DNA from 2 places in the Kitasatospora sp. NBC_01539 genome. Region 1 is predicted to be linked to the other one. Evidence: predicted binding sites of a transcription regulator. Region 1 holds the regulator's gene; the other holds the start of a gene.
The links. The regulator HrcA, encoded in region 1, represses chaperone genes, less so after heat shock. The targets are predictions, from matches to a motif close to TTNGCACTCNGNNNNNCNGAGTGCNAA.
Positions count from the first base shown of each region.

Region 2: groL (chaperonin GroEL) is a predicted target of HrcA. The motif match lies at 7,187-7,213, and genes of this name have one in related genera.

Region 1 covers NZ_CP109390.1:5,812,785-5,827,723, forward strand. Annotated here, with positions in the region: gene OG335_RS25140 (ABC transporter ATP-binding protein) at 1-735, opposite strand, end outside; gene OG335_RS25145 (ABC transporter ATP-binding protein) at 816-2,549, opposite strand; gene OG335_RS25150 (AMP-dependent synthetase/ligase) at 2,844-4,742, shown strand; gene hemW (radical SAM family heme chaperone HemW) at 4,800-6,029, shown strand; gene OG335_RS25160 (Uma2 family endonuclease) at 6,070-6,627, shown strand; gene OG335_RS25165 (DUF3097 domain-containing protein) at 6,642-7,469, opposite strand; gene OG335_RS25170 (hypothetical protein) at 7,536-8,120, opposite strand; gene htpX (zinc metalloprotease HtpX) at 8,133-9,056, opposite strand; gene hrcA (heat-inducible transcriptional repressor HrcA) at 9,334-10,356, shown strand; gene dnaJ (molecular chaperone DnaJ) at 10,429-11,568, shown strand; gene OG335_RS25190 (16S rRNA (uracil(1498)-N(3))-methyltransferase) at 11,692-12,441, shown strand; gene OG335_RS25195 (PDZ domain-containing protein) at 12,555-14,939, shown strand, end outside.
Region 2 covers NZ_CP109390.1:4,056,725-4,071,663, reverse strand. Annotated here, with positions in the region: gene OG335_RS17370 (extracellular solute-binding protein) at 1-153, shown strand, start outside; gene OG335_RS17365 (cupin domain-containing protein) at 208-549, opposite strand; gene OG335_RS17360 (DUF3263 domain-containing protein) at 642-869, shown strand; gene otsB (trehalose-phosphatase) at 911-1,774, shown strand; gene OG335_RS17350 (trehalose-6-phosphate synthase) at 1,758-3,227, opposite strand; gene OG335_RS17345 (glucosyl-3-phosphoglycerate synthase) at 3,302-4,306, opposite strand; SAM riboswitch class I at 4,445-4,575, shown strand; gene thrC (threonine synthase) at 4,593-5,861, shown strand; gene OG335_RS17335 (MoaD/ThiS family protein) at 5,894-6,172, shown strand; gene OG335_RS17330 (cold-shock protein) at 6,830-7,036, shown strand; gene groL (chaperonin GroEL) at 7,369-8,991, shown strand; gene OG335_RS17320 (hypothetical protein) at 9,111-9,467, shown strand; gene OG335_RS17315 (DUF4031 domain-containing protein) at 9,464-9,733, shown strand; gene OG335_RS17310 (hypothetical protein) at 9,714-10,343, opposite strand; gene OG335_RS17305 (copper homeostasis protein CutC) at 10,561-11,247, shown strand; gene OG335_RS17300 (HelD family protein) at 11,289-13,436, opposite strand; gene OG335_RS17295 (hypothetical protein) at 13,927-14,103, shown strand; gene OG335_RS17290 (DNA repair helicase XPB) at 14,144-14,939, opposite strand, start outside.

The DNA of each region.
Region 1 (14,939 bases):
TCCGGTGGTCTTCCACTGGGCGACGAACTGCGGCTGCGCCCGCTTGCCGACCCGGGCGGCCACGACGACCGACAGCGGCACGGAGATCAGGGCGATCAGCGCCAGCAGCGGGGAGATCCAGAACATCATCGCGAGCACGCCGACGATGGTCAGCAGCGAGTTCACGACCTGGCCCATGGTCTGCTGCATGGACTGGCCGATGTTGTCGATGTCGTTGGTGACCCGGCTGAGCACCTCGCCGCGCGGCTGCTTGTCGAAGTAGCTGAGCGGCAGCCGGGCGATCTTCGACTCGACGTCCTGGCGGATCCGGTAGACGGTGCGCTGGATGGCGGTGGTGGCCAGCCGCCCTTGGAAGATGCCGAAGACGGCGGAGACGACGTAGATGCCCAGCACCCAGAGCAGCACCGTGCCGATGGCGTCGAAGTCCATGCCCTGGCCGGGCGTGAACGGCACGGTGGAGAGCATGTCGGCGACGGCGCCGTCGCCGCGCTGCTGCAGGCTCTCCAGGACCTGCTGCTTGCTGACGCCGGCCGGGCTCTGCGCGCCGACCACGCCGGCGAAGATCAGGTCGGTGGCGCGGCCGAGGACGTACGGGCCGGCCACGGCGCAGCCGACGCTGACGATGCCGAGGGCGAGGACGCCGTAGAGCAGGGTGCGCTGCGGCCGGAGCATGGCGAGCAGGCGCCTGCTGGAGCTCTTGAAGTCCATGGACTTCTCGGTGCCCTGGCCGCCCATGAACCGGCCGGGGCCGGCCGGGCCGCGGCGGGCGGCGGCCTCCTGCGAGGCGCTGGGCTTCGCGGGCTTGCCGGGGCTGGTCACGCCGCCTCCTGTTCGGTGAGCTGGGAGAGGACGATCTCCCGGTAGGTCGGGTTGTCGGCCATGAGTTCCTGGTGGGTGCCGGTGCCGACGACCGCGCCCTCGTCGAGGACGATGATGCGGTCGGCGTCGCGGATGGTGGAGACGCGCTGGGCGACGATCACCACGGTGGCGTCGGAGGTCTCCGCGGCCAGGGCCCGGCGCAGCTTGGCGTCGGTGGCGTAGTCGAGCGCGGAGAACGAGTCGTCGAAGAGGTAGATCTCGGGCCTGCGGACGAGCGCGCGGGCGATGGCGAGGCGCTGGCGCTGGCCGCCGGAGACGTTGGTGCCGCCCTGGGCGATCGGGGCGTCGAGGCCCTCGGGGAGCTTCTCGACGAAGTCCTTGGCCTGGGCGGTCGTGAGGGCCTGCCACAGCTCCTCGTCGGTGGCGTCGGGCCGGCCGTGGCGCAGGTTGCTGGCGACGGTGCCGGAGAAGAGGTACGGCTTCTGGGGGACGAAGCCGATGACGCCGGAGAGGGTGAGCGGGTCGATCTCGCGGACGTCGACGCCGTTGACGAGCACCTGGCCGCCGGTGGCGTCGAAGAGCCGCGGGACGAGCCCGAGCAGGGTCGACTTGCCGGAGCCGGTGGAGCCGATGACGGCGGTGGTCTCGCCGGGCCGTGCGTGGATGTCGATGCCGCGGAGCACGGGGACCTCCGCGCCGGGGTAGCGGAACTCGACGCCGCGCAGTTCGAGCCGGCCGTGCCGCTCCAGGACGGTGACGGGGTGGGCCGGGGGCGTGACGCTGGTCTCGGTGGTCAGGACGTCCTGGATGCGCTCGGCGCAGACCTCGGCGCGCGGCACCATCATGAACATGAAGGTGGCCATCATGACGCTCATGAGGATCTGCATGAGGTAGGACAGGAACGCCGTCAGCGCGCCGATCTGCATGCCGCCGCTGTCGATCCGGTGGGCGCCGAACCAGAGCACCGCGACGCTGGAGACGTTCACCACGGACATCACGGCGGGGAACATGAAGGCCATGAGGCGGCCGACCCGCAGGGAGACGTCGGCGAGGTCCCGGTTGGCGGAGGCGAAGCGCTCCTGCTCGTGGCCGTCCTTGACGAACGCCCGGATGACGCGGATGCCGGTGATCTGCTCGCGCAGGATCCGGTTGACGCCGTCGATGCGCTCCTGCATCCCGCGGAACTGCGGGCGGAGGCGGCGGACGAGCAGCACCACGACGATGCCGAGGATCGGGACGACGGCGAGCAGCAGCCCGGAGAGCTGCACGTCCTGGTTGAGCGCCATGACGACGCCGCCGACGCACATGATGGGCGCCGCCACCATCAGGGTGAACGCCATCAGCACCAGCATCTGGACCTGCTGGACGTCGTTGGTGGTCCGGGTGATCAGCGAGGGCGCGCCGAACTGGCCGAGTTCGCGGGCGGAGAAGCTCTGCACCCGGTCGAAGACGGTGGCGCGGATGTCGCGCCCGACGGCCATCGCGGTGCGGGCGCCGTAGTACACGGCGCCGACCGAGCAGACGGCCTGGGCGAGGGCGACGCCGATCATCACGCCGCCGAGGCGCAGGATGACTCCGGTGTCGCCCTTGATCACGCCGTCGTCGATGATGTCGGCGTTCAGCGTGGGCAGGTAGAGGGCCCCGATGGTGGAGATGAGCTGGAGCAGCACCAGCAGGGAGATCGGTTGGCGGTAGGGCCGTAGGTGGGCCCGCAACAGTCTGATCAGCACCGTGACACTCTCGTCGTCGCCGGGGATGCGCGCATCCTCTTTTGGGTCTACTCGCGACTGGGTATTTCGTGCTAGGACCACATCAGTCGCCGGTGTGGTCCGCAACCGCAGGGCGCCCTGCACTGCAGGTCCGATGCCGTGCCAGGTGTCCTGACCCTCTTACGGAACTGCTGCGCACCCCCTAGGCTGCTGCTTGGCTCTTGTTACTTGCTGGTTAACAAGGCGGGTCGGTCGGCTGCCCCCACGGCCGCCGTCCTCCCTCACCCTCGACCACCCGCCCCCCGGAGGTCCTCGTTGAGTTCCGTGCAGTCCATGATCGAGCGCCGTCCGCCCTCCGTGGCCCATCTGTTCCTCAGCAGGGTAAACGCCACGCCCGACGTGGAGGCGTACCGCTACCCGGTGCCGGTCGACGAGCATGCCGCGGACGGCGCTCCCGGGGCCGAGCAGTGGCGCTCGCTGACGTGGGCGCAGACCGCGGAGCGCGTCAAGGCGGTCGCGGCGGGCCTGATGTCGCTCGGGATCGAGTCCGAGGACCGGGTCGCGCTCTCCTCGGCCACCCGGGTCGAGTGGATCATCGCCGACCTGGGCAACATGTGTGCCGGTGCGGCCACCACGACGGTGTACCCCAGCACCAACGCGGACGAGACCGCGTTCATCCTGGCCAACTCCGGCAGCCGGGCGCTGTTCGCCGAGAACGCCAAGCAGCTCGCCAAGGTCGTCGAGACGAAGGCGCAGCTGCCGGGGCTTGACACCGTGATCCTCTTCGACGCGCCCGACGGGCTGCCGGAGGCCGACGGCCTGACCGTGCTGACCCTGGCCGAGCTGGAGGAGCGCGGCGCCGCCTGGCTGGTGGACCACCCGGACGCCGTCGAGAAGTCCGTCGACTCGCTGCAGCCCGAGCAACTCGCCACCCTCATCTACACCTCCGGCACGACCGGCCGCCCGAAGGGCGTGCGGCTGGTGCACGACTGCTGGGCGTACGAGGCGGTGGCGCAGGAGGAGAGCGGGCTGCTGCGCGCGGACGACGTGCAGTTCATGTGGCTGCCGCTGTCGCACGTGTTCGGCAAGACGCTGATCTCCGGGCAGATCGCCACCGGCCACGTGATGGCCGTGGACGGCCGGGTCGACCGCATCATCCACAACCTGCCGGCGATCCGCCCGACCCTGATGGCGTCCGCGCCGCGGATCTTCGAGAAGGTCTACAACGGCATCGCGGGCAAGGCCCGGGCCGAGGGCGGCGCCAAGTACAAGATCTTCCAGTGGGCCGCGGGCGTGGCGCGCGACCACGCGCGCACCACCCAGGCCAACGAGATCGCGACCGGCCGCGCGACCGCCCCGCTGGGGCTGAGGGTGCAGCACGCGATCGCCGACAAGCTGGTCTACGCGAAGATCCGGGGCGCGTTCGGCGGCCGGATGCGCGGCTCGGTCTCCGGCAGTGCCGCGCTGGCGCCCGAGATCGGCTTCTTCTTCATGGGTGCGGGCGTGCCGATCCTGGAGGGCTACGGCCTCACCGAGACCTCGGCCGGCTCCACCGTGAACCGGGAGGGCCACGTGCGGGTCGGCACGGTCGGCCTGCCGCTGCCCGGCACCGAGGTGCGGATCGCCGAGGACGGCGAGATCCTGCTGCGCGGCCCCGGCGTGATGCGCGGCTACCACGACATGCCCGAGCAGACCGCCGAGGTGCTGGAGAGCGACGGCTGGTTCCACACCGGCGACATCGGCGAGCTCGACAAGGACGGCTACCTGCGGATCACCGACCGCAAGAAGGACATGTTCAAGACCTCCGGCGGCAAGTACGTCGCGCCGAGCGAGGTCGAGGGCAAGTTCAAGGCGGTCTGCCCGTTCGTCAGCAACATCCTGGTCATCGGCAACCAGCGGAACTTCTGCACCGCGCTGATCGGCCTCGACGAGAGCGTGATCATGCCGTGGGCCGCCGAGCACGGCCTGGCCGGCAAGTCGTACGCCGAGGTCGTCGGTGCCCCCGAGACGCACGAGCTGATCGCGGGCTTCGTGCAGCGCCTCAACGGCGACCTGCAGCGCTGGCAGACGATCAAGAAGTTCACGCTGCTCCCGCGGGACCTCGACATCGAGCACGGCGAGCTCACGCCCAGCCTCAAGATCAAGCGCCCGGTCGTCGAGCGCACCTACGCCGACGCCATCACCGGGATGTACGCCGGCGCCAACGAGGCCTGACCCGCCCCGGTCCCGTACGGCTCCGGGGCAACCCGAGCCGTACGGGACAATGGGGTCATGCCCTCCGCACTCCCCGACGGCGAACCCGTGCCGTCCGACGGTTCGCTGCCCTCCTCCGCTCTCGCCGGGCTCGGCAGCCGGCCGTTCGGCTTCTACCTGCACGTGCCGTACTGCGCCAGCCGCTGCGGTTACTGCGACTTCAACACGTACACCGCCACCGAGCTGCGCGGCTCCGGCGCCGTCGCCTCGCAGGAGACGTACGCCGACAACGTGATCGCCGAGATCCGGCACGCCCGCACGGTGCTCGGCGACACCGACCTGCCCGTGCAGACCGTCTTCCTCGGCGGCGGCACGCCCACCCTGCTGCCCGCCGGTGACCTGGTGCGGATGCTCGCCGCCCTGCGCGAGGAGTTCGGCCTCGCCGAGGGCGCGGAGGTCACGACCGAGGCCAACCCCGAGTCTGTCGGCCCGGCCTACCTGGAGGAGCTCCGGGCGGGCGGCTACAACCGGGTCTCCTTCGGCATGCAGTCGGCCCGTCGCCACGTGCTGCAGGTGCTCGACCGCCACCACACGCCGGGCCGCCCGGAGGCCTGCGTCGCCGAGGCCCGCGCGGCCGGCTTCGACCACGTCAACCTCGACCTGATCTACGGCACGCCCGGCGAGTCCGACGACGACTGGCGGGCCTCCCTCGACGCCGCGATCGGCGCCGGTCCGGACCACGTCTCCGCCTACTCCCTCATCGTCGAGGACGGCACCCGCCTCGCCGCCCGCGTGAAGCGCGGCGAGCTGCCGACGATCGACGACGACGTGCACGCCGACCGCTACCTCATCGCCGAGCAGGCGCTCTCCGCGGCCGGCTACGCCTGGTACGAGGTCTCCAACTGGGCCACCACGCCCGAGGGCCGCTGCCGCCACAACGAGCTCTACTGGACGGGCGCCGACTGGTGGGGCGCCGGGCCGGGCGCCCACAGCCACGTGGGCGGCGTCCGCTGGTGGAACGCCAAGCACCCCGCGGCGTACGCGCAGGCCCTCGCCGAGGGCCGCACCCCCGCCCTGGGCCGGGAGGTCCTCGCCGGCGAGGACCGCCGCGTCGAGCGCATCCTGCTGGAACTGCGCCTCGTCGACGGCTGCCCGCTCGACCTGCTCACCGACACCGGCCGCAAGGCCGCCGCCACCGCCCTCGCCGACGGCCTGCTCGACCCCGCCGCCCACGCCGACGGCCGCGCCGCCCTCACCCTGCGCGGGCGGCTGCTGGCCGACGCCGTGGTACGTGACCTCGTCGACTGACGGCCGTTACCTTGGTAGCAGCCGTCCGAGGGAGCGAGTGATGACTGCCGTTGACGACCGGGTGAGTGCGATCTACGAGAGCCTCGACGTCCCGGAAGGCTTCAAGGCCGAGCTCATTCGGGGGGAAATCGTGATGACGGCGGGGCCGGACATGGTCCACAACGTGATCGTCGCCGCGATCCAGCACCAGGTGCCGTACGCGCACTGGCGCGCCCTCACGACACAGGACCTCTCGATCCCAGGTGAGCCGAGTGAGCCGCAGCCCGACCTGGTGGTCTTCGAGCGGGGAGCCGTCCGGGAGTCCGGTCGGCTCCTTCCGTCGGGCGCCGTGACGCTGGTCGTGGAGGTCGTCTCCAAGACCAGCGGCGATCGCGACTACCGCACCAAGCGCGGGATGTACGCTGCCGGACGGATCCCCGCCTACCTCCTCGTCGACCCGACGGAGGGTGTCTGCGTGCTCTTCACCGAACCGGTCGAGGAGAATGCCAAGGGCCTTCCCGACTACCGGTCCGAGCGGACCAGCGGCTTCGGTGAGCCCGTGGCCGTGGACGTGCTCGGCATCACCCTCGACACCACCGATTTCCAGGCCCTCGACTGACGGGCCCGGACCGCTCAGCCCGGCTGCGTGACGAAGTCGATCAGCTCCTCGACCCGGCCCAGCAGGGCCGGGTCGAGGTCGCGGTAGGAGCGCACCGAGGCGAGGATGCGCCGCCAGGCGGCAGGCGGGTCCACGGGCCAGCCCAGGCGGCGGCAGACGCCCTCCTTCCAGACCTCCCCGCGCGGCACCTCCGGCCAGCCGGGGATGCCCACGCTGGACGGCTTCACGGCCTGCCACACGTCGATGTACGGGTGGCCCACCACCAGCACCGACGAGCCGGTCACCCGCGCGGCGATCCGGTGCTCCTTGGTGCCCGGCAGCAGGTGGTCGACGAGCACGCCGAGCCGCCGCCCCGGGCCGGGCGCGAACCCGTCGACGATCGCCGGCAGGTCGTCCACGCCCTCCAGGTACTCGACGACCACGCCCTCGATCCGCAGGTCGTCGCCCCAGACCCGCTCGACCAGCTCGGCGTCGTGCCGGCCCTCCACGTAGATCCGCGACTCCCGGGCCACCCGGGCCCGCGCCCCCGGCACCGCGACCGACCCGGAGGCCGTCCGGGCGGGACCGGCCGCGGGGGCCGCGGCGGCGGGGCGGACGAGCGTCACCACCCGCCCCTCCAGCAGGAAACCCCGCGGCACCAGCGGGAACACCCGGTGCCTGCCGAAACGGTCCTCCAGGGTCACGGTGAACCCCTCGGCCGTCCGCTCGCACCGCACGACCGCCCCGCAGTACCCGGTGGCCGCGTCCTCCACCACCAGGTCGCGCTCGGCGGCCACCTCCGGCGCGGGCTGCTGCCGCTTCCACGGCGGGGTCAGATCGGGCCCGTACTCCCTGCTGCGCATGGACGGGAGTCTACGAGCCGTGACACGCCGCCGGCGGGCCCGCCCGGCGGGTGTCACGGCTCGCGGCTACAGCCCCGGGGCGCCCCACACCGGGAACCAGCGCGACAGGTCCGACTCGATCCGCAGGTCGTTCGGCAGCATCGCCTTCACCTGCAGCTCCACCGGGCTGTTGCGCCTCTCGCCGCCGCCCGGCATCGGCGCGAACGGGTAGAACGTGCCGCGCTTGTACAGGTAGACCAGGCCCAGCGGCTGCCCTGCCGCGTTGCGGAAGCCCACGATCGAGCAGAGCAGCTGCGGGCCGAAGCCGTGCGCCTCCAGCTCGCTGTTGACCGCGTGCAGGTCGTTGACCAGGTCGGGCAGCTCCTCCGGGGTGTGCCGGGCGAGGAGCCAGGAGTAGCCGTACGCGTCCCGGGACGCCTCGACGGGCACCCCGCCGCGGCCGGTGTCGGCGTCCAGCAGGGCCTGCACCTGTTGCTGCACCTCCTCGAAGGCGCCGCCCTCGACGGCCGCGAAGCACACCGCACCGAGCCCGGTCGGCCGGAAGCCCGCCGCGGCCTCCAGGGTGAGCGCCGCGGACGGGATGCCGAAGAGCTGGTCCAGATCGGGCTCGACGGGCTTGGTGCGGCCCAGCAGGGAGTCCAGGAAACCCACGGTGCGGTCCTCTCACCGGCCGAGCTCGGCGGAGATCCGCGCCAGCTGCTCCAGCCGCTGCTCCAGCGACGGGTGGGTGGAGAACAGCTGCGAGGCGGTCTCCCGCGCGCTCAGCGCCGGGGCGAAGTAGAAGGCGTTGTACGGCTGCGACCTGCGCAGGTCCTCGGTGGGGATGGCGGCGATCTGCCCGGTCACCTTCGTCAGCGCGGAGGCGAGCGCGCTGGGCCGGCCGGTCAGCTGGGCGGCGGCCCGGTCGGCGGCGAGCTCGCGGTAGCGGGAGAGCAGCCGGGTCAGCAGGAAGCTGAGGGCGTACACGAGCATGCTGACCAGCGGGACGAGGATCAGCGCGATCGCGGCGTTGGGGTCGTTGCTGTTGCGGTTGCCGCCGCTCATGAAGCCGCCGTACAGCGCCATGCGGGTGATCAGCCCGGCGAGCACGCCGAGGAACCCCGCGACGGTCATGACGGCCACGTCGCGGTGCGCGACGTGCGACAGCTCGTGGGCGAGCACCCCCTCCAGCTCCTCCGGTTCCAGGCGGCGCAGCAGGCCGGTGGTCACGCACACCACGGCCTTCTGCTGGTTGCGCCCGGTGGCGAAGGCGTTCGGCATGTCGTTGTGGGCCACGGCGATCCGCGGTTTCGGCATGTCGGCGAGGGCGCACAGCCGGTCGACGGTGCCGTGCAGCTGCGGGTACTCCTCGGGGGTCACCGGCCGGGCGCCCATCGCCCGCTCGGTGATCCGGTCGCTGAACCAGAACTGCGCGACGAACAGGCCGCCGGAGATCAGCAGGACGATCGGCCAGGCGCCGCGCAGCAGCACGATCAGCACGCCGGTGAAGCCGACGTACACCAGGCCGATCAGGAACATCGTGAGGACCATCCGGCCGGTCAGGCCGCGGTCGGGTGCGAAGCGGGAGTGCTGCCGTGACGACGACATCGCTGCTCCTTCGGTAGCTCGCTCGCCTTCGATGCTGCCACCAGGAGGCGGGGGCGGCGCGGCCCGCGGCCCCGACAATCGGTCGAGGATCACGTGGGCGGCCCGTTCCTGCCGCCGGGGGAGGGCCCTACACTGGCAGGTACGGTCCTGGCACTCTGCCTTCCAGAGTGCCAAAGGGCCGGACGGGCCGCCAGGTCCGACGGGCGAAGACGGAGGTGCGTGCCCCGTGGTCAACGAGCGCAGGGTCGACGAGCGCCTGATCGACACGCGTGCCGCCGTGCGCCCGCTCGACGAGCGCAGGCTCGCCGTGCTGCGGGCCATCGTCCAGGACTACGTGGGAACCGAGGAGCCGGTCGGCTCCAAGGCCCTCGTGGAGCGCCACAACCTCGGGGTCTCCCCGGCGACGGTGCGCAACGACATGGCCGCCCTGGAGGAGGACGGCTTCATCCACCAGCCGCACACCAGCGCCGGACGCATCCCCACCGACAAGGGGTACCGGCTCTTCGTGGACCGGCTGGCCGAGGTGAAGCCGATGACGCCCCCGGAGCGGCGGGCGATCCGGCACTTCCTGGAGGGCGCGGTCGACCTCGACGACGTCGTCGCCCGGACGGTGCGCCTGCTCGCCCAGCTGACCCGGCAGGTCGCCGTGGTGCAGTACCCCTCCCTGACCCGCTCCACCGTGCGGCACGTCGAACTGGTCGCGCTGGCACCCGCGAAGGTGATGCTCGTCCTGATCACCAACACCGGACGGGTGGAGCAGCGGATCGTCGACTGTCCCGGCTCGGTCGGCGAGACCGTCCTGGCCGACCTGCGCGCCAAGCTCAACGCCCACGCGTGCGGGCAGCGGCTGCCGGACGTCCCGGAGCTCCTGGAGGACCTGCCCGGGTCGTTCGAGCCCGCCGACCGGCCCGCCGTCTCCACCGTGCTCGCCACGCTCTTCGAGACGCTCGCCGAGCAGAACGAGGAGCGCATCATGCTGGCCGGCACGGCCAACCTGACGCGCTTCGGCCACGACTTCCCGCTGACCATCCAGCCGGTGCTCGAAGCGCTGGAGGAGCAGGTGGTGCTGCTGCGCCTGCTGGGGGAGACCGCGGAGTCCGGCATGACCGTCCGGATCGGCCGGGAGAACGCGTACGAGGGACTCAATTCCACGTCCGTGGTCTCCGTCGGTTACGGTTCGGGCGACCAGAGCGTGGCAAAGCTGGGAGTGATCGGTCCGACCCGGATGGATTACCCGGGCACAATGGGGGCGGTGCGAGCGGTTGCACGGTACGTGGGCCAGATCCTGGCCGAGTCGTAACAACGGCGGCGCGGGCACCGCGCGGCCGGTCGGGCGCAAGCACTTCTAGAGGCGGAACAAGCGGAGCATTTGGTGGCCACGGACTACTACGCGGTACTCGGCGTCCGACGGGATGCGGGGCAGGACGAGATCAAGAAGGCGTTCCGGCGCCTCGCGCGTGAACTGCACCCGGACGTCAACCCGGACCCCAAGACCCAGGAGCGGTTCAAGGAGATCAACGCCGCCTACGAGGTGCTGTCGGACCCGGCCAAGCGCCAGGTCTACGACCTCGGCGGCGACCCGCTCTCCCCGAACGGCGGAGGCGGTGGCGCGGGCGGCTTCGGCGCCGCGGGCTTCGGCTTCTCCGACATCATGGACGCCTTCTTCGGCGCGGCCGGGGGCCAGCGCGGACCGCGCTCGCGGACCCGCCGCGGCCAGGACGCCATGATCCGACTGGAGATCACCCTGGAGGAGGCCGCGTTCGGCACCACCAAGGAGCTCCAGGTCGACACGGCCGTCACCTGTACGACCTGCTCCGGCGAGGGCGCCGCACCCGGCACCTCCGCGCAGACCTGCGACATGTGCCGCGGCAAGGGCGAGGTCTCCCAGGTCACCCGGTCGTTCCTCGGCCAGGTCATGACCTCGCGCCCCTGCCCGCAGTGCCAGGGCTTCGGCACCGTCGTGCCGACCCCGTGCCCGGAGTGCGCCGGCGACGGCCGCGTACGGGCCCGCCGCACCCTCACCGTCAAGATCCCCGCCGGTGTCGACAACGGCACCCGCATCCAGCTGGCCGGCGAGGGCGAGGTCGGCCCCGGCGGCGGCCCGGCCGGCGACCTGTACGTCGAGATCGCCGAGTCGTCGCACCCGACGTTCCAGCGGCGCGGCGACGACCTGCACTGCACGGTCACCATCCCGATGACGGCGGCCTCGCTCGGCACCCAGGTGCCGCTGCAGACGCTCGACGGGATGGAGGAGGTCGACATCCGGCCCGGCACGCAGTCCGGCCAGTCGATCCCGCTGCACGGCCGCGGCATCACGCACCTGCGCGGGGGCGGCCGGGGCGACCTGATAGTGCACGTCGAGGTGCAGACGCCGACCAAGCTCGACCCCGAGCAGGAGGACCTGCTGCGGCGGCTCGCCGTGCTGCGCGGCGAGGAACGGCCGTCCGGCCACTTCTCGCCCGGCCAGCAGGGCCTGTTCTCGCGGCTCAAGGACGCCTTCAACGGCCGCTAGGCCGTCGCCTGCACCGAAGCGCGGGGCCCGGCCGACCGGCCGGGCCCCGCGCTCGTGCAGCACCCCCGTACCCCGCCTCCCCGTACCGCCGGGGGAGCCCCGCACACCAGGAGTGGAGCCGCTGTGACCGCGCCCGTGTTCGTCGTCGAGACCGCGCTGCTGGCCGGGGCCGCCCCGGGGACGGTCGTCCGCCTCGACGGGCCGGAGGGCCGCCACGCCGCCGCGGTGAAACGGCTGGCGGCCGGCGAGGCCGTCACCCTCGCCGACGGCCACGGCCTGGGCGTCGACGGCACCGTCGCCGCGGTGCACGGCAAGGACGCGCTGGACGTCACCGTCGTCACCGTCCGCACCGAGCCGGAGCCGGCCCCCCGCATCGTCGTCGTCCAGGCGCTCCCCAAGGGCGACCGCGGCGAACTCGCCGTGGAGACCATGACCGAGGCCGGCGTCGACGCCGTGATCCCCTGGGCGGCGTCCCGCTGCATCACCCAGTGGAAGGGCGACCGGGGCGCCAAGGCGCTCGCCAAGTGGCGCGCCACCGCCCGCGAGGCCGGCAAGCAGTCCCGCCGGCTGCGCTTCCCCGAGGTGCACGACCTCGTGACCACCCGTCAGCTGACCCCGCTGCTGGCCCGGGCGGCGTTCGCCGCCGTCCTGCACGAGGACGGCGCCCGGCCGCTCGCCACCGCCGAACTGCCCGTCGGCGGCGACATCGTGCTCGTCGTCGGCCCCGAGGGCGGCGTCTCCCCGGACGAGCTCGCCGCCTTCGCCGAGGCCGGCGCGGCCCCCCACCGGCTCGGCCCGACGGTGCTGCGCACCTCCACCGCGGGGGTGGCGGCCGGCGCGCTGCTGCTCGGCCGCACCGGCCGCTGGTCCTGACGCGGCGTCCGGGCCCGGCCCGTACGCCGCTCCGGCAGGGTCCGTGCGACCCGTTCGTACGCTCCTGAAGAAACCGCCTGCGTCGGCGCCGGGCCGTGCCTAGGGTGCTGCCTGTGACCGAACCGCAGAGCACCTCCCACGGCGCCTACCTGCGCCACCCCCACCTGCACGGCGACCTCGTCGCCTTCGTCGCGGAGGACGACGTCTGGCTGGCGCCGCTGGACGGCGGCCGGGCCTGGCGGCTGACGGCGGACCAGACCCCGGCCTCCCACCCGCGCTTCTCCCCGGACGGCGCGCACGTCGCCTGGACCTCGACCCGCGACGGGGCGCCGGAGATCCACGTCGCCCCCGCCGAGGGCGGTCCCGCCCGCCGCCTCACCCACTGGGGCAGCGCCCGCACCCAGCTGCGCGGCTGGACGGCCGACGGCCGCCCGATCGCCGTCACCACCGCCGGGCAGGCCACCCTGCGCCGCAGCTGGGCGTTCGCGATCCCGCTCGACGGCGGCGAGGCGACCCGCCTGCCGTACGGGCCGGTCGGCGGCCTCGCCCTGGAGCCGGGCGGCGACCGGGTGCTGCTGCTGTCGGCGTTCAGCCGCGAGCCCGCGCACTGGAAGCGCTACCGCGGCGGCACCGCCGGGAAGCTGTGGATCGGCACGCGCGACTTCACCCGCGTGCACGCCGACCTCGGCGGCAACATCGAGTCGCCCCTGTGGGTCGGCGGCCGGATCGCCTTCCTCTCCGACCACGAGGGCAGCGGCCGGCTCTACTCCAGCCTCCCCGACGGCACCGACCTGCGGCGACACAGCGACGGCCCGTTCTACGCCCGCAACGCCACCACCGACGGCACCCGCGTCGTCTGGCACAGCGGCGGCGACCTGTGGCTGCTCGACGACCTCGACGGCGCCGAGCCCCGCCGCCTGGACATCCGCCTCGCCGGGCCGCGCACCCGCCGCCAGCCGCACCCGGTCGCCGCCTCCGGCCACCTCGACGGCGTCGCCCCCGACCGCACCGGCCGGGCCGGCGCGGCCGTCGTCCGCGGCACCGTGCACTGGCTGACGCACCGTGAGGGCCCCGCCCGGGTGCTCGACGACACCCCCGGCGCGCGCGCCCGCCTGGCCCGCGTCGTGCCCGGCGCGGACGGCGCGCAGGGCGTCGTCTGGGTGACCGACGCGGAGGGCGACGACGCCCTGGAGTACGCGCCCGCCGTGCTGGAGCCCGGGCGCCGCCGCCTCGCCGCCGGGCAGCTCGGCCGGGTGCTCGACCTCGTCGCCTCCCCGGACGGCAAGCAGCTCGCCGTGGCCTCCCACGACGGCCGGGTGCTGCTCGTCGCGCTCTCCGACGGCACCGTGCACGAGCTCGCCCGCAGCGAGAACGGCGAGGTCACCGGCCTCGCCTTCAGCCCCGACTCGGGCCGGCTCGCGTGGTCCAGCCCGGTGCTCGGCGCCTGGTCGCTGCGCCAGATCATGCTGGCCGACCTGACCTCCCGCACCGTCAGCGAGGCCACCCAGCAGCGCTTCGTCGACTACTCGCCGGCCTTCACCTCGGACGGCAGGCACCTGGCGTTCCTGTCGGTGCGCAACTTCGACCCGGTCTACGACGTGCACTCCTTCGACCTGTCGTTCCCGACCGGCACCCGGCCGTACCTGATCACGCTCGCCGCGGACACCCCGTCGCCGTTCGGCCCGCAGCGGGCCGGCCGGCCCGTCGGCGGCGAGGACGAGGACGCCAAGCCCGCCGGGAAGGACGCCGAGAAGGCCGAGGACACCGCGCCCGAGCCCACCCGGGTCGACCTGGAGGGCATCGCCGACCGCATCCTGGCGTTCCCGGTGGAGGGCGGCTCCTTCGGCAGCCTGCGGGCCGTCAAGGACGGCGTGGTGTGGACCCGCCTGCCGCTCGTCGGCGAGCTGGGCGACAACGCCGCCTCCCTGGAGGACGACCACCCGCGTCCGGTGCTGGAGCACTTCGACCTCGGCAAGCGCCGCGCCCAGGAGATCGTCGCCGGCCTCGACGGCTACGCGGTCAGCGGGGACGGCACCCGCCTCGCGGTCCGCGACGGCGGCGCGCTGAAGATCGTCCCGGCCGACCGCAAGGCCGGCGAGGACGACGAGGTCGACGTCGACCTCGGCCGCCTGCGCGTCACCGTCGACCCGGCCGCCGAGTGGCGCCAGATGTTCGACGAGAACGGCCGCCTGATGCGCGACAACTACTGGCGCGCCGACATGAACGGCGTCGACTGGGCGGGCGTCCTCGACCGCTACCGGCCGCTGGTGGACCGGGCCGGCACGCACGACGACCTCGTCGACCTGCTCTGGGAGACCGTCGGCGAGCTCGGCACCTCCCACGCGTACGTCACCCCGCCCGGCCGCGGCCCGGAGGCCGCCCGCCGGCAGGGCCTGCTCGGTGCCGACCTCGTCCGCGACGGCGACGTCTGGCGCGTCGACCGCGTCCTGCCCGGCGAGTCGTCCGACCCGCGGGCCCGCTCGCCGCTGGCCGCGCCG
Region 2 (14,939 bases), 1.8 Mb from region 1:
ACCGCCAACTTCTACCCGTACGGCGACCCGTCCTGGGACAAGGTCAGCGGCCTGGTCAAGCAGCAGATCGGCGGCGCCGTGAAGAACGACGGCACGGGGGCCCTCACGGCCCTGCAGGCCGCCGCGGCCGCCGAGGCGGGGCGCTCCCGCTGACGCCCGGCCCCGGCTCCCCGGCCCGCCGGGGCCCCGGGGCCGGGCACCGCCCGGTCAGGACAGCGTCAGCGCGTACGCCTTGCGCAGCGTCTCGTGCACCGTCCACGTGGTGCGGTCGCCCGCCCGCAGGACGGCGGCGTCGCCGGGCCCGACCTCCAGGACCGGGCCGCCCTCGACCTCGATCGTGGCCCGGCCGCTCAGCACCACGAACATCTCGTCCGCCTCGGTGTCCGTCACCACGCCCGGGGTGATCTGCCACAGGCCGCGCAGCTCGCGGCCGTCCGGAGAGGTCCACAGCACACGGCCGGTCACCTCGGGAGAGCCGGAGACGATCTGCGCCGGGTCGAGCGGTTCGGGCTCCAGCCCGGCGTCGGGGACGTGCAGGACGAAGGTCATGGCCCGACGCTAACCGCGGCGGCGCCCCGGCGGGTGCGGCAGAGTGTGTCGCACCCGCACGGCACAATGACACCCCGTAAGGGGAGGTGGCGATGACCGAGCTGACCGAGCGCGAACGGGCCGTGCTCGCCCTGGAGGCCCGCCCGTGGCGGACGGCCGGCGCCAAGGAGCGCGCCGTCCGCGCGGAGCTCGACCTGTCGGCGACCCGCTACTACCAGCTGCTCAACGCCCTGCTGGACCGGCCCGAGGCGCTCGCCGCCGACCCGGTGCTGGTCAACAGGCTGCGCCGGATCCGCGAGCGCAGGCGCGCCGCGCGCTGACCGGCGGTGTCCGGGCGCCGAGCCTGGGTACGGTCCCGGGCATGGGCATTCCTGAGCACCTCGTACCGAGCACCGCGGCCGGACGGGACGGTCTGGCGGCACTGCGGGCCGACCCCGGCGGGGCCGTGCTGGCCTTCGACTTCGACGGCACGCTCGCGCCGATCGTCGCCGACCCCGACGCCGCACGCGCCCACCCCGCCGCGGCCGCCGCGCTCGCCGCGCTGGCGCCGCTCGTCGACGCGGTCGCCGTGGTCACCGGCCGGCCCGCCGCCCTGGCCGTCGAGTACGGCGGCTTCGCCGGCGTGCCCGGCCTGGAGCACCTGACCGTCCTCGGGCAGTACGGCGCCGAGCGGTGGGACGCCCTCACCGGCGCGCTCACCGCCCCCGAGCCGCCGCCCGGCGTGGCCGCCGTGCGTGCCGCGCTGCCCGCCGTGCTCGCCCGGGAGGGCGCGCCCGAGGGCACCTGGACGGAGGACAAGGGCCGCGCGCTGGCCGTCCACACCCGCCGCACCGCCGAGCCGCAGCAGGCCGTGGACGCGCTGCGCGCCCCGCTCGCCGCCCTGGCCGCCGAGCACGGCCTGATGGTCGAGCCGGGCCGTTTCGTGCTGGAACTCCGTCCGCCGGGCGTCGACAAGGGCGGCGCCCTGGCGGCCTTCCTCGCCGAGCGGCCCGCCGCCCGCACCGTGGTCTACGCGGGCGACGACCTCGGCGACCTGGCCGCGTACGCCGCCGTCGAGAAGCGCCGCACCGAGGGCCTGCCGGGCCTGCTGGTGTGCAGCGGGCCCACCACCGGCGAGGCGCCGGTGCGCGAGCTGGCCGACCGGGCCGACGTCGTCGTCGCGGGCCCGGCCGGCCTGGTGGAGCTGCTGGAGGCGCTCGCCGGGGAGCTCAGCGCAGGGCGTTGAGCTGGTCCAGGAACCACTGCTGCGGGGGCAGCGCGGTGGCCGCGGCGGCGAGCCGCTTGGTGCGGTCGGCGCGCTCCCCGGCGGGCATGGTGAGCGCCTGGTGCAGGGCCTCCGCGGTGGCGATCACGTCGTACGGGTTGACCGTGAGCGCGTCCTCGGCGAGCTCGGCGTACGCGCCGGCCTCGCGGGAGAGCACGAGCGCGCAACCGTGGTCGGAGACCACGGGGATCTCCTTGGCGACGAGGTTCATGCCGTCCCGGATCGGGTTGACCAGGGCGACGTCGGCGAGCCGGTACGCCGCCAGCGACCGCGGGAAGTCGTCGTTGACGTGCAGGATCAGCGGCTGCCAGGAGGCCGTGGCGAACTCGTCGTCGATCTCGTGCGCGATCCGCTGCACCGCCGCCGTGTACTCGCGGTACTCCGGCAGGTCGTGCCGGGAGGGGTACGCGAAGGCGACGTGCACGACCCGGTCCAGCCACTCGGGGCGGCTGCGCAGCAGGTGCCGGTAGGCGAGCAGCCCGCGGACGATGTTCTTGCTGAGCTCGGTGCGGTCGACCCGGACGATCGTCCGCCGGTCGCCCACGGCCTCCTGCAGCGCCGCGAGCCGGGCGTCGACGTCCGGCCGGTGCGCGCGCTCCCGCAGGAAGTCGGCGTCCGCGCCGAGCCCGTGCACGCCCAGGTGCGTGGTGCGCCCGGCGTGGGTGACCGTGCGGGCCGCCCGGTCGACGGTGGCCCCGAGCACGGCCTCGCAGCAGTCGGCGAAGGCGAGCGCCCAGCGCTCGGTGAGGAAGCCGGCCCGGTCGGCGCCGAGGATGCCGGTGAGCACCTCGGCGGCGACGTCGTCGGGCAGCAGCCGGTAGTACTCGGGCGGCGCCCACGGGGTGTGCGAGAAGTGCCCGATCCGCAGGTCGGGGCGGAGCCTGCGGAGCTGCGCCGGGGCGAGCGAGAGGTGGTAGTCCTGCACGAGCACGGCGGCGCCGGGGGCGGCCTCGGCGGCGAGCGCCTCGGCGAAGGCGGTGTTGTACGCCGTGTAGGAGTCCCACTCGCGGCGGAAGCGGTCGTCGAAGACCGGGCTGACCGGGGTGTCGTACAGCAGGTGGTGGACGAACCAGAGGGTCGAGTTGGCGATGCCGTTGTAGGCCCGGGCGAAGGTGCCGGGCTCGATGTCCAGCATCCGGACGGCCTGGCCGCCGACGTCGTGCCCGGCGCGGTCCAGCCGGCCGTCCGGCGCCTGCCGGGCGGCCGTGCGGTCGGCGTCGCCGAGCGCGGCGCACACCCACACCGCGGTCGGGTCGTCGATCGCGGACAGTCCCGAGACCAGCCCGCCGCCGCCTCTGCGGAGGGTCAGGGTGCCGTCGTCCTCGCTGGTGAAGGACACCGGGCCCCGGTTCGAGGCCACGAGGACGGGGGCGGCGCCGGACTGCTGCGGAGGTTCGAACGCGAGATCGGCCATATCCCCTAGCTTGCCGCCGGACCGGGGTGGCAAACCATTCGGCGCCGTTCCGGCCGGGTCGCGGCGGCGGCCGCTCAGCGCTCCCGGTACTCGGCGAGCGTCTGCATCGGCGGCCGCTCCAGCGCCGTCACCGGGTGGGTGTGCGCGGTGAAGCCGCTGGTGCCCGGGTCGCGGGTGAACTGCGTGAGCAGCGGGTGCACGAGGTCCTCGGCCGCCTTCAGCCGGTCCGCGCGGTCGAGCCGCTCCAGGGCGGTCCGGTAGATCGTGGCGGCCATCCGCCCGAGGGCGTGCCCGTCCTGGTGGCGGTGGTGCCGCACCCCGACGTCGACCTGCGCCAGCGCGTCCAGTCCGGCCGCCTCCAGGGCGTCGACCAGCAGGCCCAGCTCCACCCCGTACCCGGTGGGGAACGGCAGCCGCTCCAGCAGCGAGCGGCGCGCCGCGTACTCGCCGCCGAGCGGCTGCACGAAGCCCGCCAGCTGCGGCCAGTGCATGTTCAGCAGCGGCCGGGCGACCAGCTCGGTGACCCGGCCGCCGCCGGCCGGCACGACCGCGCCGTCGGTCTCCAGCGGCCGGTCGTACATCGCCTTCACCAGCGCGATGCCGGGATCGGTCAGGAGCGGGCCGACGATCCCCGAGACGAAGGCCGGGTCGAACTCGCGCAGGTCGGCGTCGATGAAGCAGACGATCGCCCCGGACGTCGCCAGCAGCGACCGCCAGAGCACCTCGCCCTTGCCGTGGACGGCGGGCAGCCCCGGCAGGATGTCGTCGCGGTGCACCACCCGCGCGCCGGCGGCCCGGGCCGTCTCCGCGGTGCGGTCGACCGAGCCGGAGTCGACCACCACCAGTTCGTCGACCAGCGGGTGGCGCTCCATCAGCTCCTCGCGGATGGCGGTCACGATCTCGCCGACGGTCGGCTCCTCGTCCAGCGCGGGCAGCACCACGCTGACCGTCCCGTCCCGTCCCGCCGCCCGTTTGGCGGCGAGCAGCAGCTCCACCGGACGGTCGGCCGCCGCCCAGGAGCGGCGGCGCAACCAGGTCGCCACCTCCGGGAGGACGTCGGGACGGGGCAGCTCGGTCACGGTCTCGCTCCTCGTAACTTCCATCTCGCGTATCGGACGCGGGGGTCTCGGCCCGCAGGCCTTCGGTTACAGTCTTCGTACTGCGGTCGCGCCTTCGCACGCCGGGGTCGCCGCAGCGCAGGACCGACAACTTCACAGAGCTCATCCAGAGGGACTGAGGGAACGGCCCGTCGACGTCCCGGCAACCTTCTCGCAGGGCGGTCACAGGCCCCGCGGGACAGGTGCCAATTCCGTCCTGTGGCGCGCCCGCGTCACGGGGAAGATGAGGAGAGAGGCCTCCGCCATCATGGCTACCGCTACCCCTGCCGCCGTTGACCTCGGCCCCGCCGCCGCGCTGTCCTGTCGCGAGTGCGGCACCCGCTTCCCGCTCGGACCGAGCTTCGCGTGCATCGAGTGCTTCGGCCCGCTGGAGATCGCGTACGACTACGACGGCTACGACGCCGAGGAGCTCCGCAAGGCCATCGAGGCCGGCCCGGCCAGCATCTGGCGCTACGCCCCGCTGCTCCCCGTGCCCGCCGACGTCGCCGGCAAGCCCAACCTGAACCCCGGCTGGACCCCGCTCGTCAAGGCCGACAACCTCGGCCGCGAGCTCGGCTTCACCGCCCAGCTGCACGTCAAGGACGACTCTGGCAACCCGACGCACTCCTTCAAGGACCGCGTCGTCGCCTGCGCCATCGAGGCCGCCCGCGCCTTCGACTTCACCACGCTCTCCTGCTCGTCCACCGGCAACCTCGCCGGCGCGGTCGGCGCGGCCGCCGCCCGGGCGGGCTTCAAGTCCTGCGTGTTCATCCCGCACGACCTGGAGCAGGGCAAGATCGTCATGGCCGGGGTGTACGGCGGCGCCCTGGTCGGCATCGACGGCAACTACGACGACGTGAACCGCTTCTGCTCCGAGCTGATCGGCGACCCGATCGGCGAGGGCTGGGGCTTCGTGAACGTCAACCTCCGCCCGTACTACGGCGAGGGCTCCAAGACGCTCGCCTTCGAGATCTGCGAGCAGCTCGGCTGGCGCCTCCCGGAGCAGCTGGTCATCCCGATCGCCTCGGGCTCCCAGCTCACCAAGATCGACAAGGGCCTGCAGGAGCTGATCAAGCTCGGCCTGGTCGAGGACCGCCCCTACAAGATCTTCGGCGCCCAGGCCGAGGGCTGCTCCCCGGTCTCGGCCGCCTTCAAGGCCGGCCGCGACGTGATCCGCCCGGTCAAGCCGGACACCATCGCCAAGTCGCTGGCCATCGGCAACCCGGCCGACGGCCCGTACGTCCTCGACATCGCCCGCCGCACCGGCGGCGCCGTCGAGGACGTCACCGACGCCGAGGTCGTGGCCGCCATCAAGCTCCTGGCGCGCACCGAGGGCATCTTCGCCGAGACCGCCGGCGGCGTGACGATCGGCGTGCTCAAGAAGCTGGTCGAGACCGGGCAGCTCGACCCGTCGAAGGAGACCGTCGCCATCAACACCGGCGACGGCCTGAAGACCCTCGACGCGGTCGCCGACTCCGGCCTCACCGCCACCATCCGCCCGACGCTGGAGTCCTTCCGCGCCGCCGGCCTCGTCTGAGCCCCCCTCACCACGTCCGCAAGGAGCACCGTATGAGCGCCACCGTCCGCATCCCGACCATCCTGCGCACCTACACCGGCGGCTCCGCCGAGGTCACCGCCGAGGGCACCACCCTGGCCGCCGTCATCGCGGACCTGGAGCAGAACCACGCCGGCATCGCCGCGCGCATCCTGGACGACGCCGGCAAGCTGCGCCGCTTCGTCAACGTCTACGTGAACGACGACGACGTGCGCTTCGCCGAGGGCCTGGAGACGGAGATCAAGGACGGCGCCGCCATCTCGATCATCCCCGCGGTGGCCGGCGGCTGCTGAGGCCCCGCCGCGCGGGCGGTCCGGTCGCACCGGCCCGTCCGCGACGCGTACGCACCATCGGAGCCGCCGCCGGGAACGGAATGCCTTTTTCCGTTACCGGCGGCGGCTCCTGCCGTGCCCGGTGGAATTCGACCGGCGGTGGGAGGAGTAGAGTGCCGAAAGCGGCAGCGCCTCCCTCCGCGACGTCGCCCCTGATCTGCCGTAATACCCGGAATTCCCCGCGCGGCCGCGCCGACCGGGCCGCGGGCGCGGGGCGCCCGGGCGGATCGCAGGCCCCGTCCGCCCGCTGAGACGCCGCACGAAGGGCGCCGGGGCGAATCTGTCAGGCAAGTGTCAGAATTCCTGCAGCGTTATGTCGTGCTGCGCCCGTTATGTCCCGCGCGAATTGCGAAGATCCGGCGCTTTCATCCCGTGATATCCCCCGGGATGGTGCGGGAATTCCCAGAAGTTGGCTCTGTTGCACAGGGCTCCTGTCCGGATACATTCAGCCGCGGTCGACGCATTCACTCGCCCGTCGGCCCCCTCCGCGGGGGCCCGTGCGGTGGTCTGCGGCGTACAGGCTGTGCCCAAGGGGGGGTTCCCTCGGGCCGGCCACCGGACCTGGGAACGCATCCTGCGGACCCGTGAATGGCCAGCACAGCACAAGGGGAGTTCGGAATGGCTCAGGGCACCGTCAAGTGGTTCAACGCGGAGAAGGGCTACGGCTTCATCGCGGTCGACGGTGGTGCGGACGTCTTCGTCCACTACAGCGCGATCCAGATGGACGGCTACCGCACCCTCGAGGAGGGCCAGCGGGTCGAGTTCGAGATCTCCCAGGGTCAGAAGGGGCCGCAGGCGGACATGGTCCGTGCTGCTGCGGCCTGACACTGCGACCTGCGGAGCCCTCGGCTCGTCCCGAGCTGGTGGTCACACCTCGTCTTCGCGGAGGCCCGTACGACACCGTCGTACGGGCCTCCGTCGTGTCCGGGGCGCGGGACGCGGACGGGAATCATCCGCGCGGACACGGCGATCGGGCTTGCACTCGCCATCCGAGAGTGCTAACTATTGGCGTTAGCACTCACAGCATGAGAGTGACAAGCGGACCGGGTCGGTGAGGCCCCGGCGAGCGGTAGGGGAATGGACCCCCGCTCACAGGGCCGTCCGTCGCGGGCACCTCTGGTCCGAGCAGTCGACCGTGTCCCGGAGGACCACTTCTGATGGCCAAGATCATCGCCTTTGATGAGGAAGCTCGCCGCGGCCTTGAGCGCGGCATGAACCAGCTTGCCGACGCAGTGAAGGTCACGCTCGGCCCCAAGGGTCGCAACGTCGTTCTGGAGAAGAAGTGGGGCGCCCCCACGATCACCAACGACGGTGTCTCCATCGCCAAGGAGATCGAGCTCGAGGACCCGTACGAGAAGATCGGCGCGGAGCTCGTCAAGGAGGTCGCCAAGAAGACCGACGACGTCGCGGGTGACGGCACCACCACCGCCACCGTGCTCGCCCAGGCGCTCGTGCGCGAGGGCCTGCGCAACGTCGCCGCCGGCGCCAACCCGATGGCCCTCAAGCGCGGCATCGAGAAGGCCGTCGTCGCGGTCTCCGACCAGCTCCTGGCCCAGGCCAAGGACGTCGAGACCAAGGAGCAGATCGCCTCCACCGCCTCGATCTCCGCCGCCGACACCCAGATCGGCGAGCTCATCGCCGAGGCGATGGACAAGGTCGGCAAGGAAGGCGTCATCACCGTCGAGGAGAGCAACACCTTCGGTCTGGAGCTCGAGCTCACCGAGGGCATGCGCTTCGACAAGGGCTACATCTCCGCGTACTTCGCCACCGACCTGGAGCGCATGGAGACCAGCTTCGAGGACCCCTACATCCTCATCGCCAACTCCAAGATCAGCTCGGTCAAGGACCTCCTCCCGCTGCTGGAGAAGGTCATGCAGAGCGGCAAGCCGCTCGTCATCATCGCCGAGGACGTCGACGGCGAGGCGCTGTCGACCCTGGTCGTGAACAAGATCCGCGGCACCTTCAAGTCCGTCGCCGTCAAGGCCCCGGGCTTCGGCGACCGCCGCAAGGCCATGCTCGGCGACATCGCCATCCTCACCGGTGGCACCGTCATCTCCGAGGAGGTCGGCCTCAAGCTGGAGAACGCCGGTCTCGACCTGCTGGGCAGCGCCCGCAAGGTCGTCATCACCAAGGACGAGACGACCATCGTCGACGGTGGCGGCGACAGCGACCAGGTCGCCGGCCGCGTGAACCAGATCCGCGCCGAGATCGAGAACAGCGACTCGGACTACGACCGCGAGAAGCTCCAGGAGCGCCTCGCCAAGCTGGCCGGCGGCGTCGCCGTCATCAAGGCCGGCGCGGCGACCGAGGTGGAGCTCAAGGAGCGCAAGCACCGCATCGAGGACGCCGTCCGCAACGCGAAGGCCGCCGTCGAGGAGGGCATCGTCGCCGGTGGCGGCGTCGCGCTGCTCCAGGCCTCGGTCGTCTTCGACAAGCTGGAGCTGGAGGGCGACGAGGCCACCGGTGCCAACATCGTCAAGGTCGCGCTGGAGGCCCCGATCAAGCAGATCGCGACCAACGCCGGCCTCGAAGGCGGTGTCGTGGTGGAGAAGGTGCGCAACCTCCCCGCCGGTCACGGTCTGAACGCCGCCACCAACGAGTACGTCGACCTCATCGCCGCGGGCATCATTGACCCGGCCAAGGTCACCCGCTCCGCGCTGCAGAACGCCGCCTCCATCGCGGCGCTCTTCCTCACCACCGAGGCCGTCATCGCCGACAAGCCGGAGAAGGCCTCCGCGGCCGCCGGCGGCGGCATGCCGGGCGGTGACATGGACTTCTGATCCCCGGCGGATCAGCGGTTCCGATCGTCCCGCGAGGGCGGTCTCCCCACGGGGAGGCCGCCCTCGCGGCGTTCTCGCCCGCTTCACCCCGCCGTGGGGCGCTGCGCGACAATGGGGGGATGGCCAGCCCTGAGATCGAAGCCGCCCTGCACGCCGCCCGTGCGCTGATCCTCGCCGACCTGACCGCCCGCGACGTCGCCGACGCCGCCGTCGTCTCGCTCGTCGAGAACGCCGTCACGCACCGCCGGTGGTGGCTGGAGCAGTGGCCCGACGGCACGGAGTACGTCCTCGGGCTGGTCGCCCAGGACGTGCAGGACGCCCTGCTGGAGGCGTACGGCCGCTGGCCGCTCTGCGAGGCCTGCGCGACCGCGGGCGACCCGCACGCGCTGGGCGTCGAACCCGAGCTCGGCCCCGAGCCGCACTGGGTGTGCGGCAAGGAGGGCGTGGCCGTCGCCGCGGTCGGGCACCTCGCGTGATCCTCATCGACCCGCCGACCTGGCCCGGCCACGGCAAGCTGTGGTCGCACCTCGTGAGTGACACGGGCTACGAGGAGCTGCACGCCTTCGCCGTGCTGCTCGGCGCCCCCGCGAAGGGCTTCGAGCGCGACCACTACGACATCCCGGCGGCCTGGTACGACCGCGCGGTCGCGCTCGGCGCCGAGCCGGTGGGCTCCAAGGAGCTGGTGGCCCGGCTGACCGCGGCCGGGCTGCGCCGCCGGAAGGCTAGCTTTCGAGACGGCTGAGCTCGGCCGCCAGGTTCGTCCGGGCCGCCGCGTCGAAGCGTTCCCGGGCCTGCGCGGTGCGGTAGAGCGCCGGCAGCGCCAGCAGCTGCCGCAGGATCGCGGCGCGGCCCGCCCGGAAGGCCTCCTCCGGCACGAACGCGTACTCCTCGCGGACCTCGGCCGCGTACGCCGCGTACCGCTCCGGGGCCGACCCGAGGATCGCCAGGTCGGCGTCGCACAGCACCTCGCCGTTGCGGTCGCCCGCGGCGCAGTCGTGACCGGCCGTCAGGCGCACCAGCCGGGCGACCTCCTGGACGGACCCCTCCGCCAGTCCGGCCTCCCGCAGGGCGCGGACGGCGAGCTGGGCGCTGCGCTCCTCGTTCTCGGAGCGGTCGGGCCGGTACACCGCGTCGTGGAACCACGCGGCCAGCCGCACCGCGTCGGCGTCGTCGGCGAGCGCGGCCAGCGTGTCGACGTGGTCGAGCACCGCGCGCAGGTGGTCGACCGCGTGGTAGCGGCGCTGCGGCTCGGCCCAGCGGGCCAGCAGGTCGCGGCCGTACGGCTCCGGGTCGGCGGTGGCGCCGCAGCGGGCCAGCAGGCCGTTCCAGCGGTCGAGCAGGACATCGGTCATGACGGCCATTCTGCTGCACCGGGTGTTCCGCTCCTCCTCCCGGCGGCCGCTCCCGCCGCGCCCGTCCCCGCCGGCCGTCCCCGGCCCGTGCGGCGGCCCCCCGTTCCGGGCGCCCCCGGGCTGCCGGTCCTCCCCCGGGCCGCCCCCCCCGGCACCGGGCGACCGGATCGCGGGAGGGGGCTCGCCGGGGGGCGGGCCCGTGTGGCAAGGTAGCGATATGTCTAGACCAATCGTGGAAGTCATCGCGCTGACCGCCCAGGACGCCCTGGCCGCCGAGTCCGGCGGCGCCGACCGCCTGGAACTGGTCACCGACATGGCCGCCGACGGGCTCACCCCCTCGGTGGCCGACTTCGCGGCCATCCGGGCCGCCGTCGCCCTCCCGCTCCGGGTGATGCTCCGCATCCGCGACGGCTTCACCCCCGGCGACCTCGACGACCTGCTCGCCCGCACCGCCGCCCTGCGGGCCGAGGGTGCCGAGGAGTTCGTCCTCGGATTCCTCGACGCCGACGGCGCGGTCGACCTGGCCGCCACCACCGCCGTCGCCGAGGCCGTCGCGGGCTGCCGCTGGACCTTCCACCGGGCCATCGACCACAGCGCCGACCGCTCCGCCGTCCGCGCGGCCGTCGCCGGCCTCCCCGGCCTGGACACCTTCCTCACCTCCGGCTCCCCGGCCGGTGTCGACGCGGGCCAGGGCGTCCTGGAGGGCGAGCTCGCCAAGGCCGGCGACCCCGGCTACCGCCAGCGCATCCTGGTCGGCGGCGGCCTGCGGTCCGAGCACGTGCCCGGGCTCCGCGCGGCCGGCTTCGACGCGTTCCACATCGGCGGGGCCGTCCGCGTCGACGGCTGGACGACGCCGGTCGACCCCGCCAAGGTCGCGGCCTGGCGCACCCTGGCCGACACCTGATCGGCGCCCGACCCGGCGGCCGGCCGACCGGCGATCGTCCGTCAGCCGGCCAGCTGGGCCGGCAGCGGCTCCGCGTGCAGCACCTGCAGACCGGAGACCGCCCGGGTGAGCGCCACGTAGAGGCGGCGCAGCCCGGTCCGCTCGTCGGGCTCGCCCGCCACCACCGCGGCGGGCTCGTCGAGCACCACGTAGTCGTACTCCAGACCCTTCGCCAGCGAGGCCGGCACCAGGGTCAGCCGGGCCTCGGCCGACGTCTCCGCGCCCGGGGCGAGGAACGGCAGCCCGGCCGCGGCGAGGGCCCCGGCGAGCAGCGGGATCCGGTCGTCCGCCGCGATCAGCCCGGTCGACCCCTCGGAGTCCAGGGCGGTGCGGCACGCCGCCACGACGGCGCCCGGCAGGTCGTCGTCGACCTTCCGGACCACCAGCGAGCCCGGTGCGTCGCGCACCGACCCGGCCGGTGCCAGCCCCGGCGCGATCGACGGCAGCAGCCGCGACGCGTACGCGATGACCTCCTCCGGCACCCGGAAGCCCTGCGTCAGCTCCTCCACGTGCGCGCCCGGCTTGCCCAGGTGGTGCAGGGCCTCCGGCCAGCTCGCCGTCGCCCACGGCGTCGTCCCCTGCGCGAGGTCGCCGAGCACGGTCGCCGAACCGGTCGAGCACCGCCGGCCGACCGCCCGGTACTGCATCGGCGAGAGGTCCTGCGCCTCGTCGAGCACCACGTGACCGAGCGAGGCGGTCCGCTGCACCAGGTCGCCCGCCTCGTCGACGAGCACCGCGTCGGCCGCCGACCACGGCGCCGTCCGCACCGACCGCGGCGGCTTCGCCCACCGCACCGCCTCCTGCTCGTCCGCCGTCAGCACGCCGTCCGCGCAGGCCGCGAGGAACTCCGCGTCCGACAGCAGCCGGTGCACCAGCTTCACCGGGTCGACCGGCGGCCAGCACTCCTTCACCACGGCCTTGACCGCGGTGTTGCGCGCCACGGCGTCCTGCACGCGGTCGTCCGGCGCCTCGCCGCCGTGCTCCATCTTCACCAGCACCACGTGGGCGATCCGCTGCGGCAGCGCCTCGCGGGCGGCGCCGTACCGGATGTCCCGGGCGCGCAGCTCCTCGATGATCTCCGTCAGCTCGTGCACCGGGACGCGCCAGCGCCGCGATCCCCGGACGACGACGCAGGGCTCCGACGGCAGCGTGATGCCGGACCGCACCGCGCGCCGCAGCACCTCGGCCATCCGGGCGTCGCCCTTGACCGTCGCCGCCGCCGCGGTGTCCGTGCCGCGCACCTCCACGTGCGCCACCAACTGCTGGACGGTCGCCTGCGCGACGTCCAGCTCGCCGAGCGCGGGCAGCACCTGCTCGATGTACCGCAGGAACGAGCTGTTCGGCCCGATCACCAGCGTGCCGGTGCGGGCCAGCCTGTCCCGGTGCGCGTACAGCAGGTAGGCGACACGGTGCAGGCCGACCGCGGTCTTCCCGGTGCCCGGGGCACCCTGCACGCAGACCGTGCCGCCGATGTCGGCGCGCACGATCTCGTCCTGCTCGGGCTGGATGGTGGCCACGATGTCGCGCATCGGGCCGACGCGCGGCTTCTCGATCTCCGCCGCGAGCAGCGCCGACCGGGTGTCGGTCTCCGCCGGGTCGGACAGGTGCTCGTCCTCATAGGCCGTCAGTTCGCCGCCCGTGTAGCCGAAACGGCGACGCCGCTCGACGTCCAGCGGGTCCTTGCGGCTGGCCCGGTAGAACGGCTGCGAGACCGGCGCCCGCCAGTCGATCACCATCGGGTCGCCGACCGCGTCGTGCACGTGCCGGCGCCCGATGTAGAACCGCTCGCCCGCGCCGCCCTCGGCCAGCTCCTCGCTGATCGCGTGCAGGTAGTCGAGGCGGCCGAAGAACAGCGGGGTGTGCGCCAGGTCGGCGAGGGCGAGGATGCGCTGCTCGACCTGGTGCCGCAGCACCGCCGCGGAGACCCAGGTGCCGGTGACGTCGCGCAGGTCGAGCGACTCGGCGTCCGCGCGCATCGCGCGCAGGGCCGCGCGCGAGGACGCCAGATGGTCGCGCTCGCGCTGCAGCGGATCGGAGGCGTCGGCGGCACCCGTGCCGGTGGCACCGATGGTGGGCGTGGTGGGGGAGTGCACGGCGAACCTTCCCGGCTGCCCCGCCCGCACGGGACCGTACGGGGGCAGCGGACTCATCGTCAAAGCTCACGGCAGAAGGACACCGGCCGGTTGCCGAGCGGCCGGACCTCCCCCGGCTGCCGCACGACGGGGCACCACGGTTCGGGAGGGGCAGACCGGCGATGATAGCCGATCGGCCGCGAACCGTGCCAAGGGTTTGCCGGGGACGGCCGAGTGCCTCCGGGGTCCGCCCCGCGCCGGGCGCCGGGGCCGTCACCACCCGGACGGGGGCGTCCGCCCGGACCGCCCGTGAGCCGCCCACCGCGCTCCGCCCCGGGCGTCCCGAACACCTCGGAGTTGCGGCCCGTACCCGTCCTGGCGGGCTTCCCGGATCCGGCCTCCGGAGGCGCTCCGCCGCTGGACCGTGCCCCTCGGGGCCCGCCGCTCTCGGGGACGGGACCCGCAGGACGTCGGGGTCGGGATCCGCCGGAAGGACGACGTCCGGGGGGCTGCACGGCCGACCTCCGGCCGATGTGCGGTCGGCGGCCGACTCCTTACCGTGGAACGCATGAGAAACGCGCCGGACCACCCCGCAGCCCGACCCGCCGCCCACGCCGACGCCCCGCGCACCGCCGCGGGCCCCCGGCACCGCAGCCCGGTGGCGAAGGCCGTCCGCAACGTCGGGATCATGCTCGACACCGCCGCCCGGGTCGTCCTCCTGGGGCGCGACGGCGTCGCCTCCTGAGTCACCGGCCCCGGGCCCCGGGCACGCGCCGGCCGGTCCGTCAGATGTCGTCCGCGTCGACGATCCGATAGGCGTAGCCCTGTTCGGCGAGGAAGCGCTGCCGGTGCGCCGCGAAGTCCTGGTCGACGGTGTCACGGGCGACGACCGAGTAGAAGTGCGCCATGTGACCGTCCGACTTGGGCCGCAGCACCCGGCCGAGGCGCTGCGCCTCCTCCTGCCGGGAGCCGAACGTGCCGGACACCTGGATGGCGACGGTCGCCTCCGGCAGGTCGATGGAGAAGTTCGCCACCTTGGAGACCACCAGCACGCTGATCTCCTTGTTGCGGAACGCGTCGAAGAGCTTCTCCCGCTGGGCGTTCGACGTCTCGCCCTTGATCACCGGCGCGTCGAGCACCTCGCCGAGCTCGTCCAGCTGGTCGATGTACTGGCCGATGACCAGCGTCTGGTCCTTCTCGTGCTTGCGGACGAGGGCCTCCACCACCCGCCGCTTGGTCGCGGTGGTCGAGCAGAACCGGTAGCGCTCCTCGGCCTCCGCCGTGGCGTACATCAGGCGCTCCGAGTCGGAGAGCGTCACCCGCACCTCCACGCAGTCGGCGGGCGCGATGTAGCCCTGCGCCTCGATCTCCTTCCACGGGGCGTCGAAGCGCTTGGGCCCGATCAGGGAGAACACGTCGCCCTCGCGGCCGTCCTCGCGGACCAGGGTCGCCGTGAGGCCGAGCCGCCGCCGGGCCTGCAGGTCGGCGGTGAACTTGAAGACCGGTGCGGGTAGCAGGTGCACCTCGTCGTAGACGACCAGGCCCCAGTTGCGGGCGTCGAACAGCTCCAGGTGCGGGTAG